Regions from separate parts of the Cobetia sp. 5-25-4-2 genome, predicted to be linked through region 2. Evidence: predicted binding sites of a transcription regulator. Region 2 holds the regulator's gene; each other region holds the start of a gene.
The links. Region 2 encodes sigma-54, which starts transcription at its own class of promoters, with help from an activator protein. Its sites were predicted from a motif close to TGGCACNNNNNTTGCTNT; they were not measured.
Positions count from the first base shown of each region.

Region 1: the regulator sigma-54 is predicted to act here: its motif matches at 3,139-3,156, upstream of HXS65_RS12995 (putative urea ABC transporter substrate-binding protein).
Region 3: the regulator sigma-54 is predicted to act here: its motif matches at 2,279-2,296, upstream of HXS65_RS10245 (amino acid ABC transporter substrate-binding protein).

Region 1 is NZ_BLWK01000006.1:58,393-63,498, reverse strand. It holds gene HXS65_RS13005 (ABC transporter ATP-binding protein) at 1-842, opposite strand, end outside; gene HXS65_RS13000 (ABC transporter permease) at 839-1,663, opposite strand; gene HXS65_RS12995 (putative urea ABC transporter substrate-binding protein) at 1,773-2,930, opposite strand; guanidine-I (ykkC/yxkD leader) riboswitch at 2,984-3,092, opposite strand; gene HXS65_RS12990 (hypothetical protein) at 3,402-4,196, shown strand; gene HXS65_RS12985 (DUF6998 domain-containing protein) at 4,404-5,078, shown strand.
Region 2 is NZ_BLWK01000001.1:124,459-129,564, reverse strand. It holds gene HXS65_RS00580 (HAD family hydrolase) at 1-263, shown strand, start outside; gene lptC (LPS export ABC transporter periplasmic protein LptC) at 263-946, shown strand; gene lptA (lipopolysaccharide transport periplasmic protein LptA) at 1,045-1,623, shown strand; gene lptB (LPS export ABC transporter ATP-binding protein) at 1,626-2,366, shown strand; gene HXS65_RS00560 (RNA polymerase factor sigma-54) at 2,694-4,142, shown strand; gene hpf (ribosome hibernation-promoting factor, HPF/YfiA family) at 4,742-5,050, shown strand; gene HXS65_RS00550 (PTS sugar transporter subunit IIA) at 5,060-5,106, shown strand, end outside.
Region 3 is NZ_BLWK01000004.1:124,339-129,444, reverse strand. It holds gene hemE (uroporphyrinogen decarboxylase) at 1-406, shown strand, start outside; gene HXS65_RS10255 (VanZ family protein) at 463-834, shown strand; gene speE (polyamine aminopropyltransferase) at 1,106-1,969, shown strand; gene HXS65_RS10245 (amino acid ABC transporter substrate-binding protein) at 2,383-3,408, shown strand; gene HXS65_RS10240 (amino acid ABC transporter permease) at 3,638-4,828, shown strand; gene HXS65_RS10235 (amino acid ABC transporter permease) at 4,839-5,106, shown strand, end outside.

The DNA.
Region 1 (5,106 bases), on a different contig from region 2:
TGGGCTGGCGTCGTCAGCGTTTCGTGCGCGAGCGTCGGCTGGTCAGCGCCCGTCTGGACAGCGCCCGTCTGGACAGAGCCCGGCTGGTGAGCGCCCGGCTGCTGAGACGACGCCTTGGCCTTGCTGCGCTCGGTGGGCAGGTCGTAGGTGATGGTCGAGCCATAGGCCTGCGGGGCCTGCGGGTCGACACGCACCTTGTCGAACACCCAGACGCGCGAGCCCAGCTCGAACGCTTCCTTGAGGTCGTGGGTGATCATGAAGATGGTCAGTTGCTGCTCTTCCCACAGGCGCAGGATGAGCTGATGCATGTCCTTGCGGATGCCCGGGTCCAGTGCGCCGAAGGGCTCATCCAGCAAGAGGATGCGCGGCTTCATCATCAGCGCCTGGGCGATGGCGAGGCGCTGCTGCATGCCGCCGGACAGCTCATGCGGGTACTTGTCCAGCGCGTGGGACAGGCCGACTTCTTCCAGGCGTTTCTCGGCGGCGACGCGTGCCTCGCGACGCTTGGCCCCGAACAGCTTGCCGGTCAGCGGGGCGCGCGCCAGTTCCTCGGCCATGATCACGTTGCCGAGCACCGTGAGATGCGGGAAGACGGAATACTTCTGAAAGACGATGCCGCGGTCCGGGCCCGGCTCGCCGGGGATGGGCTTGCCGTCCAGCAGCAGCTCACCGCGCGAGACGCCCTCGGTGCCCAGCAGCAGCTTGAGGAAGGTGGTCTTGCCGCAACCGGAGGCGCCGACCAGGGTAATGAATTCCCCGGCCTCGACGGTCAGGTTCATGCGTTCCAGCACGACCTGCTGGCCGTAATGCTTCTCGAGACCCTTGGCGTGGATCAGGCTCATGATTGGCTCTCCTCAGCGTGGTACCAGGGGAAGGCGCGGGTCGAGACGAGCACCAGCAGACGGTCGAGCAGAAAGGCCAGCAGCGTGATCCAGGCCACGTAGGGCAGGATGACGTCCATCGCCAGATAGCGGCGCACCAGGAAGATGCGATAGCCGAGGCCGTCCTGGGCGGCGATGGCTTCCGCGGCGATCAGGAACAGCCAGGCGCTGCCGAGTGCCAGACGCGTGGCGCTCAGAAGGCGCGGGGTCAGCTGGGGCAGCAGCACGCGGGTCAGCACCTGCCAGGAGCTGGCGCCCAGGGTCTGGGCCTTGATCAGCTGCTCATCGGGCAGGCGCAGGGCCTGATTCTGCAGGTCGCGAATCAGGAAGGGCGTGATGCCGATGACGATCAGCGCGATCTTGGCCAACTCACCCGTCCCGAAGGCGATGAACAGGATCGGCAGGATCGCCATCGGCGGAATCAGGGACAGCACGGTGATCAGCGGGGACAGCTTGGCGCGCAGCAGCGGCAGGCCGCCGGTGAGCAGGCCGACGCTCAGGCCGATCAGCGCACTGATCAGCACGCCGGCCAGCAGGCGTTCGAGGCTGGCGAAGGTGTCGGTCCACAGCGGCAGATCGCCGGTGCGCACGTTGACCTCGGTGGCCAGCTTGGCGAAGGACTCGCCCATGGACGCGAAGGACGGCAGCAGGCGGTCGTTGGGGTTGTCGAGCAGTCGCTGGTTGGACTGCACGATGTAGAGGATGGCCAGCAGCGCGAAGGGCAGGCCACCGAGCAGCCAGCGGCCACCACGGGAGGGTGTCAGATTGATCAGGCGTTTCATGCGCGGGCTCCACGGGTGCGAACGAGAGGTGCGGTCGAGGGAGGCGGTCGGTTCACCAGCCACAGAGACAGCTTTCCTGCGGCTGGTGTGCGGCATCCACCGCGTGGCGTTACTGGCTGTCGGCCAGTGCGGCGGTATAGCTCGGGTCGAAGCGCAGCATCACGTTGCCTTCATCGCCGACGACGCCGGCAGGCGTCTCGATGCCGATGAAGCCGGCATCCGGCGCGCCTTCGCCCAGCAGCCCCTGCGCGAAGCTGAAGTCGGCGATGTGCTGCATGGTGTCCTTGAGGCTCGGCGCATTGAAGGCGGCCACGGCCTCGGCGGGGGTGTAGTACATGTGGGTCGCGGCCAGCTGGGCCTGATAGCCGGCGAGGTCGGTGCCGGCGGCATCGGCCATCTGGGAGAGCGCGGCTTCGTCACCGGCCTTCATCTTCTCCATCACCTCATACCAGGCGCCGACCAGCGCGTGGCCGAAGTCCGGGTTGTCCTTCAGGGTCTGGGTATTGACGACCATCAGGTCGAGAATCTCGCCGGGGATGTCACTGGAATTGAAGACTTCGGTGTAGCCGGGCATGTCCTTGAGCGTGGCCAGCTGGGGGTTCCAGGTCACCACCGCCTGGGTATCGGTGTTGCTGGCCAGCGCCACGATGTCGGCATCGCCGGTATTGGTGGTGGTGAGATCGCGCTCGCTCATGCCGACGCTGTCCAGCGCACGTGCCAGCAGGTAGTGGGAGACACTGAACTGCACCAGATTGACCTCACGCCCCTTCAGGGACTCGATGGAATCGCCGTCGCGTACCATCACGCCATCATTGCCATCGGAGTAGTCGCCCAGAATCAGCGCGGTGGAATCGACACTGCTGGCGGCGGGGAGGGTGAGGGCGTCCATGTTGGTCATGGCGCAGCCATCGACATTGCCGGAGGTGTACTGATTGATGGACTCGACGTAATCGTTGACCTGTACCACATCGATATTGATGTCGTACTTCTTGGCCCACTTGTCGACGATGCCCTGGGTATCCGCGTATTCCCACGGCATCCAGCCGGCATACACCGACCAGCATACGCTGAAGGAATCCTGCGCCATGGCCTGTGGGCTCAGCGATGCGCCAAGCAGCAGGGCGCCGGCCAGCGCAGCACGTCTGGAGGTCTTGCTGGATACGGCGGATGCCGCCGGGGAATCAGATGCGACAGCAGCGGATGGCGCCTGAGCGCAAGCATCCGAGAGGTAAGTCGTAGACGGGGAAAGGCGAGTGGGCTGGGTCATTGTCGTTATCTCCGGCGGAAAAAGTGAGAGGCGCCGACCTTTTCAGGCGTTGCGTCTCCCGGGCTTTTGTCCCGCCGTGTAACCCCCAGCTTGGAGGTCGAGTGCTCTCGGACCAGTCGTGACGGCTATCAGCCAGTCACCGGAACCCTAGCGCTCCATTGGTGTAGATTTTCGATTGTTGTATGCCTATCGGTGCCTCGGTGAGTGTCTAGCAGGAAGCGTGCCTAGCAAGTTTTTTCTTTTAAAAACAATGGTATACATGACATTAGTCTATTCAGAGAAAAATTTATCTAATGAGGAATGCACTGTTATGGTGAGCCCGCTAAAATTTTGCACCACGGTGAGTTTTTATACGGGATGATATGATATATATGCTAGGTTAGATTTTGCTTATGATTCGTGATAAGTGAAGTTCATATAGAGTTATGCGAGATACTGATTTTTATACTGATAGGCAGCGAGGAGATTGATTTGGAAATTAAGTTGCGGTCTAGATATGAGGGTGGTGTTTTCGATGATGGCTTAAGTGAGTTATACGATGGTACTACTTCATTAATTGGTTTCTGTCGAGTCATAGCTATATCAATTCATATGCTTGCAAATGAAGAGGTCATTCATAGAGCAACCGCACTAAAGGGAGCCAAATTATATCGTCGGGCAGCCAAAAAGGGTAGCTTTGTAGATGAGATAATAATAGTTCTTGATAATCCTGTTGTAGCAAACATAGGTTATAGTGTTGCTGCCGCCGCAGTTTATGATTTTATTAAATATTCGCTAAATAAGGCGATGGGTAAGAATGTTGCGCCAGAAACACCTTACGTAAAGAGAATGTGTAAGCGAATAGAACCGACTGTGGATAGATTTGAAGATAGTTTGCGGGGGCCCCTCATAGATATGCATAGGCCAATTAGAAATAATAGTGATGTTTATATTAATATTGAGAGACCTAAAGGCCCTATCGTGAGGATGGATCTAGAAACACTAGCCTATTTATCTAAGGATCGTAGAGAATCCCTTGTTCTTGAACCTTGTAATGTAACTAAATTTAACATTTTGACTGGCTACGGGAAGATTTATCTCGACCGAGAAGAAAGAGTAGTTTCGTTTAATACAAATAGTAATATTGATCAAGACGAGAAGTTTAAGATAACCAAGTCAATGGATGACGCTTTTAATGATAAAGGTGGTAAAATATTAATTGATGGAGTCGCCATACTTGATGAAGTAGGTCGAGTTAAGAGTGTCACAATAAATAGCGTCACTTAATGTCGCTTTAAGATTCAAGGTCAACTTTTATCTTTGATGTTAGTGCTTTAAGTAAGCTATTGATAGTAATGGGTTTGCATGGCAAAGCATGCGTGTATTTATTGCTTGGTTTTGCTTGGCAGTTCTTGTTTTATAGAAAGTTAATGTATGAATTATATGTCATCCTGTATTAACTTTACTTGGTAGGTATGTATGGCACTTTCACAGATGCAGATCATCCAATCCTTGGGTGAGGCGATGGCCTGGTTCGAGCGAGAACTGAGCTGGGACGTGCCGCCGACCGAGCTACGTCATCTTTGCGGACGCATTGGTGAACTTTACGCTGCATTGATCACCAATGGTCAGATGGCGACCGAGGTGAACCAGCGTGGCTATGACGTGGTAAGCGGTGACGGTGAGCGAATCTCGGTCAAGACCACTGCGATGATGGGCGGTGGAGGCCATGTTGCTTTCAATCCCCGCTCGCTGGAGGAAGTGGAGCGCATCATCATCCTGCGTATCAATACGGAAGAGATGCAGATCGAGAAGTTGCTGGATGCCACAGTGGAAGAGGCAAGGTCGTTGATGTCACCGGAACGCGCAGGCAAACAGAGCATCTCGTTGTCTCGACTGGCCAAGACTACGAAGCCACGCAGCGAGCTGAAAGCCGTGCGTGAAGTCATGTTCGCATCTTGTCTTGTTCGCGAACTTGAGAACGGCAGCATCGAAGTCGAGCGCGATGATGGTCAGGGGATGCAGGCAGTGAGCCCTGTTCAGCCAGTGCTGCGTGAATTGGCAAGACAACTGAATCTGCCGCTGGTCAATGGCAACGGCAATCCGCACAACACCCGTCAGCTGGGTAGTCTGGTTATCAAGAGTCTGAGTGAGTCGTCGCATATCTAGTCGCGAGAGAGTCATCATATGAAGCGCT
Region 2 (5,106 bases):
CCAACCTGTGTCGCGAGCACGATATCGCGCTGGATGAGGTGGCCTACTGCGGAGATGACCTGCCGGATCGCGAAGCCATCCGTCGCGTCGGCCTGGGGGTCAGCGTTCCCAACGCCATGCCCTATGTGATGAGCGAAGCCAACTGGGTGACCACGCGTCAGGGCGGTGATGGTGCCGTGCGCGAGATCTGTGATCTGCTGCTCAAGGCACAGGGCCACTGGGCCTCGGTGCTGGATACCTACCTGCAGGAGTCGCGCGCCTGATGCCACGTCTGCCCCGTCCCTCTCCGCGCCTGTGGCTGATGCTGCTGCTCCTGCTGGTCGGCGGCGTCATGGCCCTGATCGAGCAGCGCAACAGTCTGGAGTCGACAGTGAATGTCGACGCCAGCAGTGATGAGCCGGATTACTATCTCGACGGGGCTGACATGACACGCTTCGATGCGCGGGGAGTGTCGATCCAGTCGATGACCTCCCCGCACATCGAACACACGCCAGGCGATGACGTGACGCGTGCGCAGGCACCGAAGATCCGGACCAACGACAGCGAAGACCGTCGCTGGTACGCCACGGGTGACAGTGGCGTGTTGAGCGCCGGCGGCGACACCTTCACCCTCGAGGGCAATGCCAGACTGCGCCAGCCTTCGGATGCCTGGACACTGGACACCGACGTGCTGCATTACAGTCGTGAGCAGAACCGTGCCTGGAGTGACGTGCCGGTGGTGATCACCCAGAATGGTCAACGCGTCGAGAGTGACCGCTTCAGCGCTGACCTCTCTCAGGATTCCGCCCAGCTGGAAGGCCGCGTCCGCAGTACCCTGCAACCCGGCAAGGGCAAGAGCGATGCCGCCCGGGAAGCCGAGACTCTCGACACCGGCAATGACACCACCCGTGACGATGATGGCCGCGTCTCCAGCACCTTCGATGCCGCGCCGGCCAAGGATCAGTGAGCGCACCCCTGCATGCGCCGAATCCTCTCTCCCCGATTTCCGCTTCACGATGGCCTGAGTGATCGTGAAGCCTTACCAGTTCTGCCAAGGAGCACTCCATGACTTCAACGACTCTCACGCCCTTGACGGTCTGGCGCCAGACACTCAGACCCGGTGTCATGGCCCTTGGCCTGGCACTTGGCATGACGACGCTTTCCCCGACCGCACTGGCGCTGGACAGCGATGCCAACCAGCCGATCAACATTGCCGCCGACTCACTGTCACTGGATGACAAGGCCGGCACGGCCACCTATACCGGTCGCGTGGAAATGCGCCAGGGCAGCATGAAGCTGGATGCCGCGCGCGTTGACATCAGTCGCGCCGACAGCGGCGAGATTTCCCTGGTCAAGGCCACCGGCCAGCGCGCCTACATGGAGCAGAAACCCGATACCGACGAGCGACTGGTCAAGGGCTGGGCGAATACCATTCGCTACCACGCGCTGGAGCGCCGGGTGGAACTGGTCGGCGATGCCCGTCTGGAGAAAGGCGACGACACCTTCGAAGGCGGCTACGTGGAATACTTCCTGGACAAGCGCCAGGTCAATGCCAGCAATGGCACCGATGCCTCATCCTCCGAGGGGTCACGCGTCCACATGACCCTGACGCCACGTGGCGCCAATGCCAGCAAGGACCAATGAGCATGACTGCTGCCAGCCCACGTACCCTCAGCGCTCGTCATCTGGCCAAGGCCTACAAGGGTCGCAAGGTCGTCAAGGACATCTCGCTGGAAATCCGCCAGGGTGACATCGTAGGCCTGCTGGGCCCCAACGGGGCCGGCAAGACGACCTCGTTCTACATGATCGTCGGCCTCGTGCGCTCGGATGCCGGTAGCGTGACCATCGATGACCACGACTTGTCCGGCGCCGCCATGCATCAGCGGGCTCGCGCCGGCATCGGCTATCTGCCCCAGGAAGCCTCGATCTTCCGCAAGCTCTCGGTGTCCGACAACATCATGGCGATCCTCGAGACGCGCAAGGACCTGGATCGCAACGGACGCAAGGCACGCCTGGAGGAGCTGCTCAACGAGTTCAGCATCACGCATATTCGTGACAGTGCCGGCATGAGCCTTTCCGGCGGGGAGCGCCGCCGCGTGGAGATCGCTCGCGCACTGGCCACCGAGCCGGACTTCGTGCTGCTCGATGAGCCGTTTGCCGGCGTGGACCCCATCTCGGTGGGCGAGATCAAGAGCATCGTGCGCCAGCTGCGTGACCGCGGCATCGGGGTGCTGATCACCGATCACAACGTGCGCGAGACACTCGACATCTGCGATACCGCCTACATCGTGGGCGATGGCCAGATCATCGCGCATGGCGACGCCGACACCATCCTCGCCAACCAGCAGGTGCGTGATGTCTACCTGGGCCATGAGTTCAAGCTCTAGCCCGAGAGTGCCGTCAGCCTGGTAAGAGCCGTCAGCCTGACGAGAGCTGTCCGACCTCCCCTGCTCTCACCAGCAACCGCCACTTCCTGCTTCACTGTCGGGGTCTCATTCCCCGCCCCCCTCACGCAAGCGCCTCGACATGCGCTTGCGTGATCTCCCCGTGAACCCTCCTGCTCTGCCACACCTCACTCGAATGCATGACGTCCATACCACCTTGGTGGCAACATGGCATGCAAGTTGCTTGAATATTCTCGACTGCCCCTTGTCAGTGCCCCGACCCACGGTATAGCGTAGATGCACGTTCCTTTGCCGTGAATGACAGACCCCATGAAACCCACCTTGCAGCTTCGACTCGGCACTTCCCTGACCATGACCCCGCAACTTCAGCAAGCGATCCAGCTGCTGCAGTTGTCGACGCTGGACCTGCGTCAGGAGATACAGCAGGCGCTTGAGTCAAACCCCATGCTGGAGCTTGACGAGGAATACGAGTCGCTGGATGTCGCGGAGACACAGGACAAGAGCGAGATCTCCACCTCCGAGACCAACAGCGAGATTCCTGAAGAATACCCTCTCGACAGTGACTGGTCGGACCTCTACCAGGATCACGCAGGCAGCCTGACCAGTTCCGGCAGCGGAAGCTCGAGCGAGGACGGACCGGACTTCGATCGCAACACCAGTGTCGAAAGCCTGCAGGACCATCTGCGCTGGCAGCTGGCGATGACGGACCTCGATGCGCGTGAACGGCAGATGGCGGAGAGTCTGATCGATGCGGTGGATGGGGCCGGCTACCTGAGCATGAGCCTGGACGAACTGGTCGATGGCCTGCGAGGTCAGGGACTGCCCGGCCTCAAGGCGTCGGAACTCGAGCAGGTCCTGCTGCGCCTTCAGCAGTTCGATCCCACCGGTGTGTTCGCTCGAGACCTGCGCGAATGCCTGCTGCTGCAGCTGGCCCTGCTGCCGGACGATCTGCCGCTGCTGGCCCAGGCCCGCCGTCTGGTGCGGCAGTTCCTCGAGGCACTGGGCAATGACGATCGCAAGCTGCTCAAGCGTCGCCTGAGCCTGGATGATGATGAGCTGGATCACGTCATTCGTCTGGTACGGGCGCTCGACCCGCGCCCGGCGTCCGCCTGGGGCGAGCCTGCCAGTGATTACGTCATCCCGGACCTGCTGGTCCGTCATACGCGTCACGGCTGGCAGGTCGAGCTCAACCCGGAAGCGCTGCCCAAGCTGCGTATCCAGCCGGAATATGCCGCCCTCATCAAGCGGGCCGACAAGTCCGCGGACAACACCTTCCTCAAGGACAATCTTCAGGAAGCCCGCTGGCTGATGAAGAGCCTGTCCTCACGCAATGACACCCTGCTCAAGGTGGGCCGCGAGATCATGGCGCGCCAGATCGACTTCCTCGAGCAGGGGGAAGAAGGCATGAAGCCGCTGATCCTCGCCAACATCGCGGAAGTGGTCGAGATGCACGAATCCACCATCTCGCGGGTGACCACCCAGAAATATATCCACACCCCGAGAGGCGTGTTCGAACTCAAGTTCTTCTTCTCGAGTCAGGTGGGTGGCAGCGGCAACGGTGACGCGCACTCCAGTACCGCGATCCGTGCGCGCATTCGCAAGCTGATCTCGGAAGAACCGGCGCGCAAGCCATTGTCCGACTCACGCCTGGTGGATCTGCTGGCCAGTGATGGCATCGAGGTAGCGCGCCGGACGGTCGCCAAGTATCGCGAGGCCATGGGCATCCCCTCCTCCAGCGAGCGCAAGCGCTTGGCGTGAGTCTCGACAACGGATACCCGCAAGCCAGTGGGCTCCACACGTCGGAGCGCTGATGCTCGCCCCCTTGCACCTGCCATCCTGGCATCATCTGCCAATCGGTCGTCTGAATACCGGTTGGCAATGCCTGTCCTTGCGACTGCGTGAGTGACTTCACGCCCCCAATTGCCTATTTTTCCAGCCACTTTTCTCCAGAGTGCTTTCTTTTTCCCTCACATCCCACGGACAGATAGCCAGAGGTCGCCACCGACTCCTGCCACACGAACGTCGACGTAAATGCTGACATTGGCCACAAACGGCCGGTTTCTCGAGCCCCATTCCGTCCGTGATGCGAGGCGATGCTCATGAAGAACCTGCTGATATCCCTCGCTGGGTTGAAGACAAGCCTTGCCCCACGATGCAGCGCAGCGTTGATCTTTGTTCAAAGCTTGGGCATTGTCGGGGTAGACGCTCGGTACACCGGCACCGCCGCTCTCGCCAGCAGATGATCGCCACGAGACCATGGCCGGAGTCAGAAAGTGGCCGCGCGTTCAATCAGGGTTTGCTCGCAGTCAAAAAGGGTTACAATTCAAAGGCAACCCGCTGGATAAAGGAGCGTGTCCATGCAAGTGAATATCACCGGGCATCATGTGGAACTCACCGATCCTCTCCGCGATTATGTCAACGAGAAGCTCGCTCGCCTCGAACGGCATTACGACAACATCACCAATGTTCAGGTGACACTGTCGATCGAGAAGGAACGCCAACAGGCTGCCTGCACCCTGCACGCCGCTGGCGCCGACCTCCATGCCCTGGCAGAAGACCCCAACATGTACGCTGCCATCGACGCGCTCGCCGACAAGCTGGACCGCCAGCTGGTCAAACACAAGGAAAAGTCCCAGGCTCGCTCTCAGGGCACCGGGACCCGTTGACCTTCTGCCATGACACTTGATCAGATCCTTCCCCCCGAGCGCACGCTCTACGGCGT
Region 3 (5,106 bases), on a different contig from region 2:
TGGCCTCAAGCCTGACAGCGAAGGCAATCGCGTGCCGGTGATCCTGTTCACCAAGAATGGCGGCCAGTGGCTCGAGCACATCGCCGCCAGCGGTTGTGACGGTGTCGGCCTGGACTGGACTACCGAGATGTCGGATGCGCGCGCGCGCGTCGGCCATCGCGTGGCCTTGCAGGGCAATCTGGACCCGAATGCGCTGTTCGGCACTCCCGCCGCGATTCGTGCCGAAGTCGGCCGCATTCTCGATAGCTACGGTCAGGGGCCTGGCCACATCTTCAACCTGGGGCATGGCATCAGCCAGTTCACTGACCCGGGCAACGTCAATGCTCTGATGGACGCTCTGCATGAGCTGAGCCCCGCCTATCATCAGGATGACACCGCCAACGCCACGCCGCTGGCGCGCGATTGAACCATGTCACTGATGGCTGACAGCCCCGCCGTGTCTTTCATGGCGGGGTATCACGCATGACGCCGCTGGAGCAGCGCCTCGCGCCGAGACGAGGCTGGGCGTGCGTGGCACTGTTCTGTCTGCTGCTGATCCTGTTCGGCACGCTCTCGCCGGGTGAGCCTCACCCGGAGCAGACCTTCCCCTGGGACAAGCTGCAGCATTTCTCCGCCTTCGCCTTGCTGGCATTGACCACGCGGCTGGCCGGGTTGAGCAGTCTTGTCATCCTGCCCGCCTTGCTGCTGCTGGGCGTTGGCATCGAGGGGCTGCAGCTGGTGATTCCCTATCGCGGGGCAGAAGTGCTGGATGCGCTGGCGGATTTCCTCGGCATTCTTGCCGGGCTTGGCTGCCACCTGGGCGGACGTCTGATGGTGCGCCTGAGCCGCCTGTGACGGGCCGTGTGCCAGGCCTCTACCCGCCAGAAGAGGCCTGGCGGGTGAGTCGTTGGTCATCGCGCGTCAACCCCAGTGCCTCGAGATCGTGCACAAGCTCTTTCCACTCCGCGTGTCTTTGGCTATGGTGCTGCGCCTGAGTCCTGTTGATTGATCAGGACTGCATCGCCCGATGACGCGTGCGTCGATGATTCAGGCCTTGAGGGTCTGATGTCCCGTCCTCTTATTCATACCTTGATATCCGACTCCGATATCCCTTGTGAGGGTTCTCATGACCGAACATCTCGATGGCTCCTGGTTCACCGAAATCTTCGACCGCCACGGCAGCGCCTTCTCGCTCAAGGTCAGCCACAAGCTGCATGACGAGCAGACGCCTTATCAGCACCTTGAGGTCTATGCCACCGAGACCTACGGCAATCTGATGGTGCTGGACGGCTGCGTGATGCTGACCGACCGCGACAACTTCCTCTATCACGAGATGATGTCGCATCCGGCGCTGTTCACCCACGCGGCCCCCAAGCGTGTCGTCATCATCGGGGGGGGCGACTGTGGCACCCTGCGTGAGGTGCTCAAGCACCCGGGCGTGGAGAAGGTCACCCAGATCGACATCGATCCGGCGGTCACGCGGGCTTCCGAGCAGTTCTTCCCGGCACTGGTCGAGTCCAATGATGACCCGCGTGCCGAGCTGCTGTTCGAGGATGGCGTCAAGTGGGTCGACAACTGCCCGGACGAGAGCATCGACGTGCTGATCGTCGATTCCACGGATCCGGTCGGTCCGGCGGAAGGTCTGTTCAAGACCGACTTCCTCAAGCGCTGCCACCGTATCCTCAAGCAGGGGGGGGTGATGGTGCAGCAGAGCGAGTCGCCGCTGTATCACACCGACTCCATCATCAAGGACCTGCGCAACGACATGGGCGAAGCGGGCTTCGACAGCGTCGCGACCCTGCCGTTCCCGCAGCCGGTATACCCGTCCGGCTGGTGGAGCTGCACCCTAGCGGGCAAGGGATGTGACGTGAAGTCCTTCCGTGAGGAAGACGCGGCTGCGGCCAGCTTCGCGCGCGATTTCTATACCGTGGAAGGCCATCGTGCCGCCCTGGTACTGCCTCCCTTCATGCAGCGTCTGCTGGAAGACTGAGTCATCCAGAAGCGCATCGGGGCGTGAAGAATGCGTTTCAGTGCGCGGTAGCGTTGAGTCAGGGTGGCTGCGACATTGGTCGCAACTCCCCAGACCGGAGCGCAGGAAAGTTCAAGAACGGCCGTTTCGTCATGAAACGGCCGTTTTTATTTTGCACCGATATGAAGCGAACGAGGCGTCAGACGCCACTATCTGCACGCTTGTCTCGCCATATTATCGACGGTCGGCATCGGGAGGTTTGGCCGTTTTCACTGCCGTTCGGCTGTTTTTTCAGCGTTGAACGCAGCGGATCACACGATAGGCGGAAATTGGAACGGAGCTTGCTATTGTCGAGGGGTGCCATGCACAGCATTGCACCATCACCGTCTCGGGGTGTTTCCGAGCGGATTCCAGACATACGCGAGGGATTCAAGATGCATAACAACAAGAAGCCACTGCTGATCGCTAGCGCCGCCCTCCTGGCTGCCTCGGTAGCCAGTGGTGCCAGTGCCGCGACTCTGGATAGCGTCAAGGAAAAGGGCTTTGTCCAGTGTGGTGTCAGCACCGGTCTGCCGGGCTTCTCGGCGCCGGATGACGCCGGCAACTGGCAGGGCCTGGATGTCGATGTCTGCCGTGGTGTCGCGGCGGCTGTGCTGGGTGATGCCAGCAAGGTGCGCTACGTCCCGCTGACGGCCAAGGAACGCTTCACCGCGCTGCAGTCCGGTGAAATCGATGTCCTGTCGCGCAACACCACCTGGACCGCCACGCGTGACACGTCTCTGGGCCTCAACTTCGCCGGCGTGAACTATTACGACGGCCAGGGCTTCATGGTCAGCAAGGACCTGGGGGTCTCCAGTGCCAAGGAGCTGGATGGCGCGGCGGTCTGTATCCAGTCCGGTACCACCACCGAGCTGAACCTGGCGGATTACTTCCGCCTCAACGAGATGTCCTTCGAGCCGGTCGTCTTCGACACCTCCGACCAGACCGTCAAGGGCTTCGAAGCGGGCCGCTGTGACGTCCTGACCTCCGACCAGTCCCAGCTCTACGCCCTGCGCATCAAGCTCTCCGATCCGGCGTCCGCCATGGTACTGCCGGAAGTCATCTCCAAGGAGCCGCTGGGCCCCGTCGTCCGTCAGGGCGATGACCAGTGGTTCAACATCGTCAAATGGACCCTGTTCGCTCAGATCAACGCCGAAGAGATGGGCCTGACCTCCGACAACATCGAAGCCAAGAAGTCGGATACCAATCCCAATGTCGCGCGTCTGGTCGGTGCCGATGGCAACTACGGCGAAGCCATGGGGCTGCCGGCTGACTGGGCCTATCAGGTCATCAAGCAGGTGGGCAACTACGGGCAGATGTTCGAGCGCAATGTCGGCACTGGTTCCGCTCTGGGGATCGAGCGTGGTCTGAACGCGCTGTGGACCGACGGCGGCGTCCAGTACGCACCGCCCGTTCGCTGATGCCTCGGCTCGCCTGGAGGTCCAGCGCGAGCCGGGTGAACCGTGACGCAGGCTGAGCAAGGACGCTGGCCAGGGAGAAGTGGCCATACGGTCATTTCCCCTGGCCAGCGTCGTGAGGGGCTTGGTCTGTTCCCCGTGATCCTTTCCTCGAGTGCCGAGAGATAACTGATCTGCCGTTCGATAGGGCGGCAGGCGGAAGTCGCATAGCTTTCCGGCGGAGATTGCCTGTATGACACAACCTGCTTCTCGCCCGCCGGCCACGGTCAAGCCGCCATTCTGGCGTGACCCGGCCAAGCGAGCACTGATCTTCCAACTTCTGATGCTGGCAGGCGTGTTCGGCGTGTTGGCGATCATCGTCAGCAATACCCTGACCAACCTCGAAAGCCGTGGCATCACCACCGGCTTTGCCTTCCTGGACAACACCGCAGGCTTTGGCATTCTGCAAAGTCTGATCGACTATTCCGAGCAGTCCACCTATGGCGATACCTTCATCGTCGGTCTGCTCAACACCCTGCTGGTATCCGCACTGGGCGTCATCGCGGCCACCGTGATCGGCTTCATCATGGGGATCGCCCGTCTCTCCCCCAACTGGCTGATCTCGCGGCTGGCGGCGGTCTATATCGAAGTCTTCCGCAACATTCCCCTGCTGCTGCAGATCTTCTTCTGGTACTTCGCCGTTCTTCGCACTCTGCCGAGTCCGCGAGGTTCGCTGTCGCTGGGCGAGGCCTTCTTCCTTAACGTGCGCGGTCTGTTCGTGCCGGCACCGATCACCTCCAGCGGCTTCTCGGTGGTGATTGCCGTGTTCGTGCTGGCCGTCGTCGCCAGCGGCATCTTCAGCTACTGGAACCGCCAGCGTCAGGCCCGTACCGGTCAGCGCTTGCCGGCGGGCTGGATCTCGCTCGGTCTGATCATCGTGGCGCCGCTGCTGGCCTACTTCGCGATGGGCATGCCGCTGAGCTGGGAGCTGCCGGAACTCAAGGGCTTCAACTTCCGTGGCGGCATCACGGTCGTTCCCGAGTTCCTCGCCCTGTGGGTCGCGCTGTCGGTGTACACCGCGGCGTTCATTGCCGAGATCGTGCGTTCCGGCATCGAAGCGGTACCGCACGGCCAGACGGAAGCCTCACGGGCGCTGTCGCTGACCGGTGGCATGACGCTGCGCCTCGTGGTGGTGCCACAGGCACTGCGCGTCATCATCCCGCCGCTGACCAGCCAGTACCTGAACCTGATCAAGAACTCGTCGCTGGCCACGGCCATCGGCTATCCCGATCTGGTCTCGGTCTTCGCGGGTACCACGCTCAACCAGACGGGTCAGGCCATCGAGGTGATCGCCATGACGATGCTGGTGTATCTGACCATCAGTCTGCTGGTCTCCATGTTCATGAACTGGTTCAACGCCCGCATGGCGTTGGTCGAGCGCTGAGGGTCTGCCCATGTCGATTGAAAAGACCCTGTCACGGGTTACCGAGAAGATGATCGATTCCCGCCCGGCGCCAAGCGACAGCATCGGTGCGGTGGCCTGGCTGCGAGCCAATCTGTTCGCCGGACCGATCAATACGCTGTTCACGCTGTTCGCGCTGTATCTGGTCTACCTGCTGGTGGTGCCCAGCCTGCAATGGGCGCTGATCGATGCCGACTGGAGTGGCACATCGCGTGCTGATTGCACGGGTGAGGGGGCGTGCTGGGTCTTCATCAGCGCCC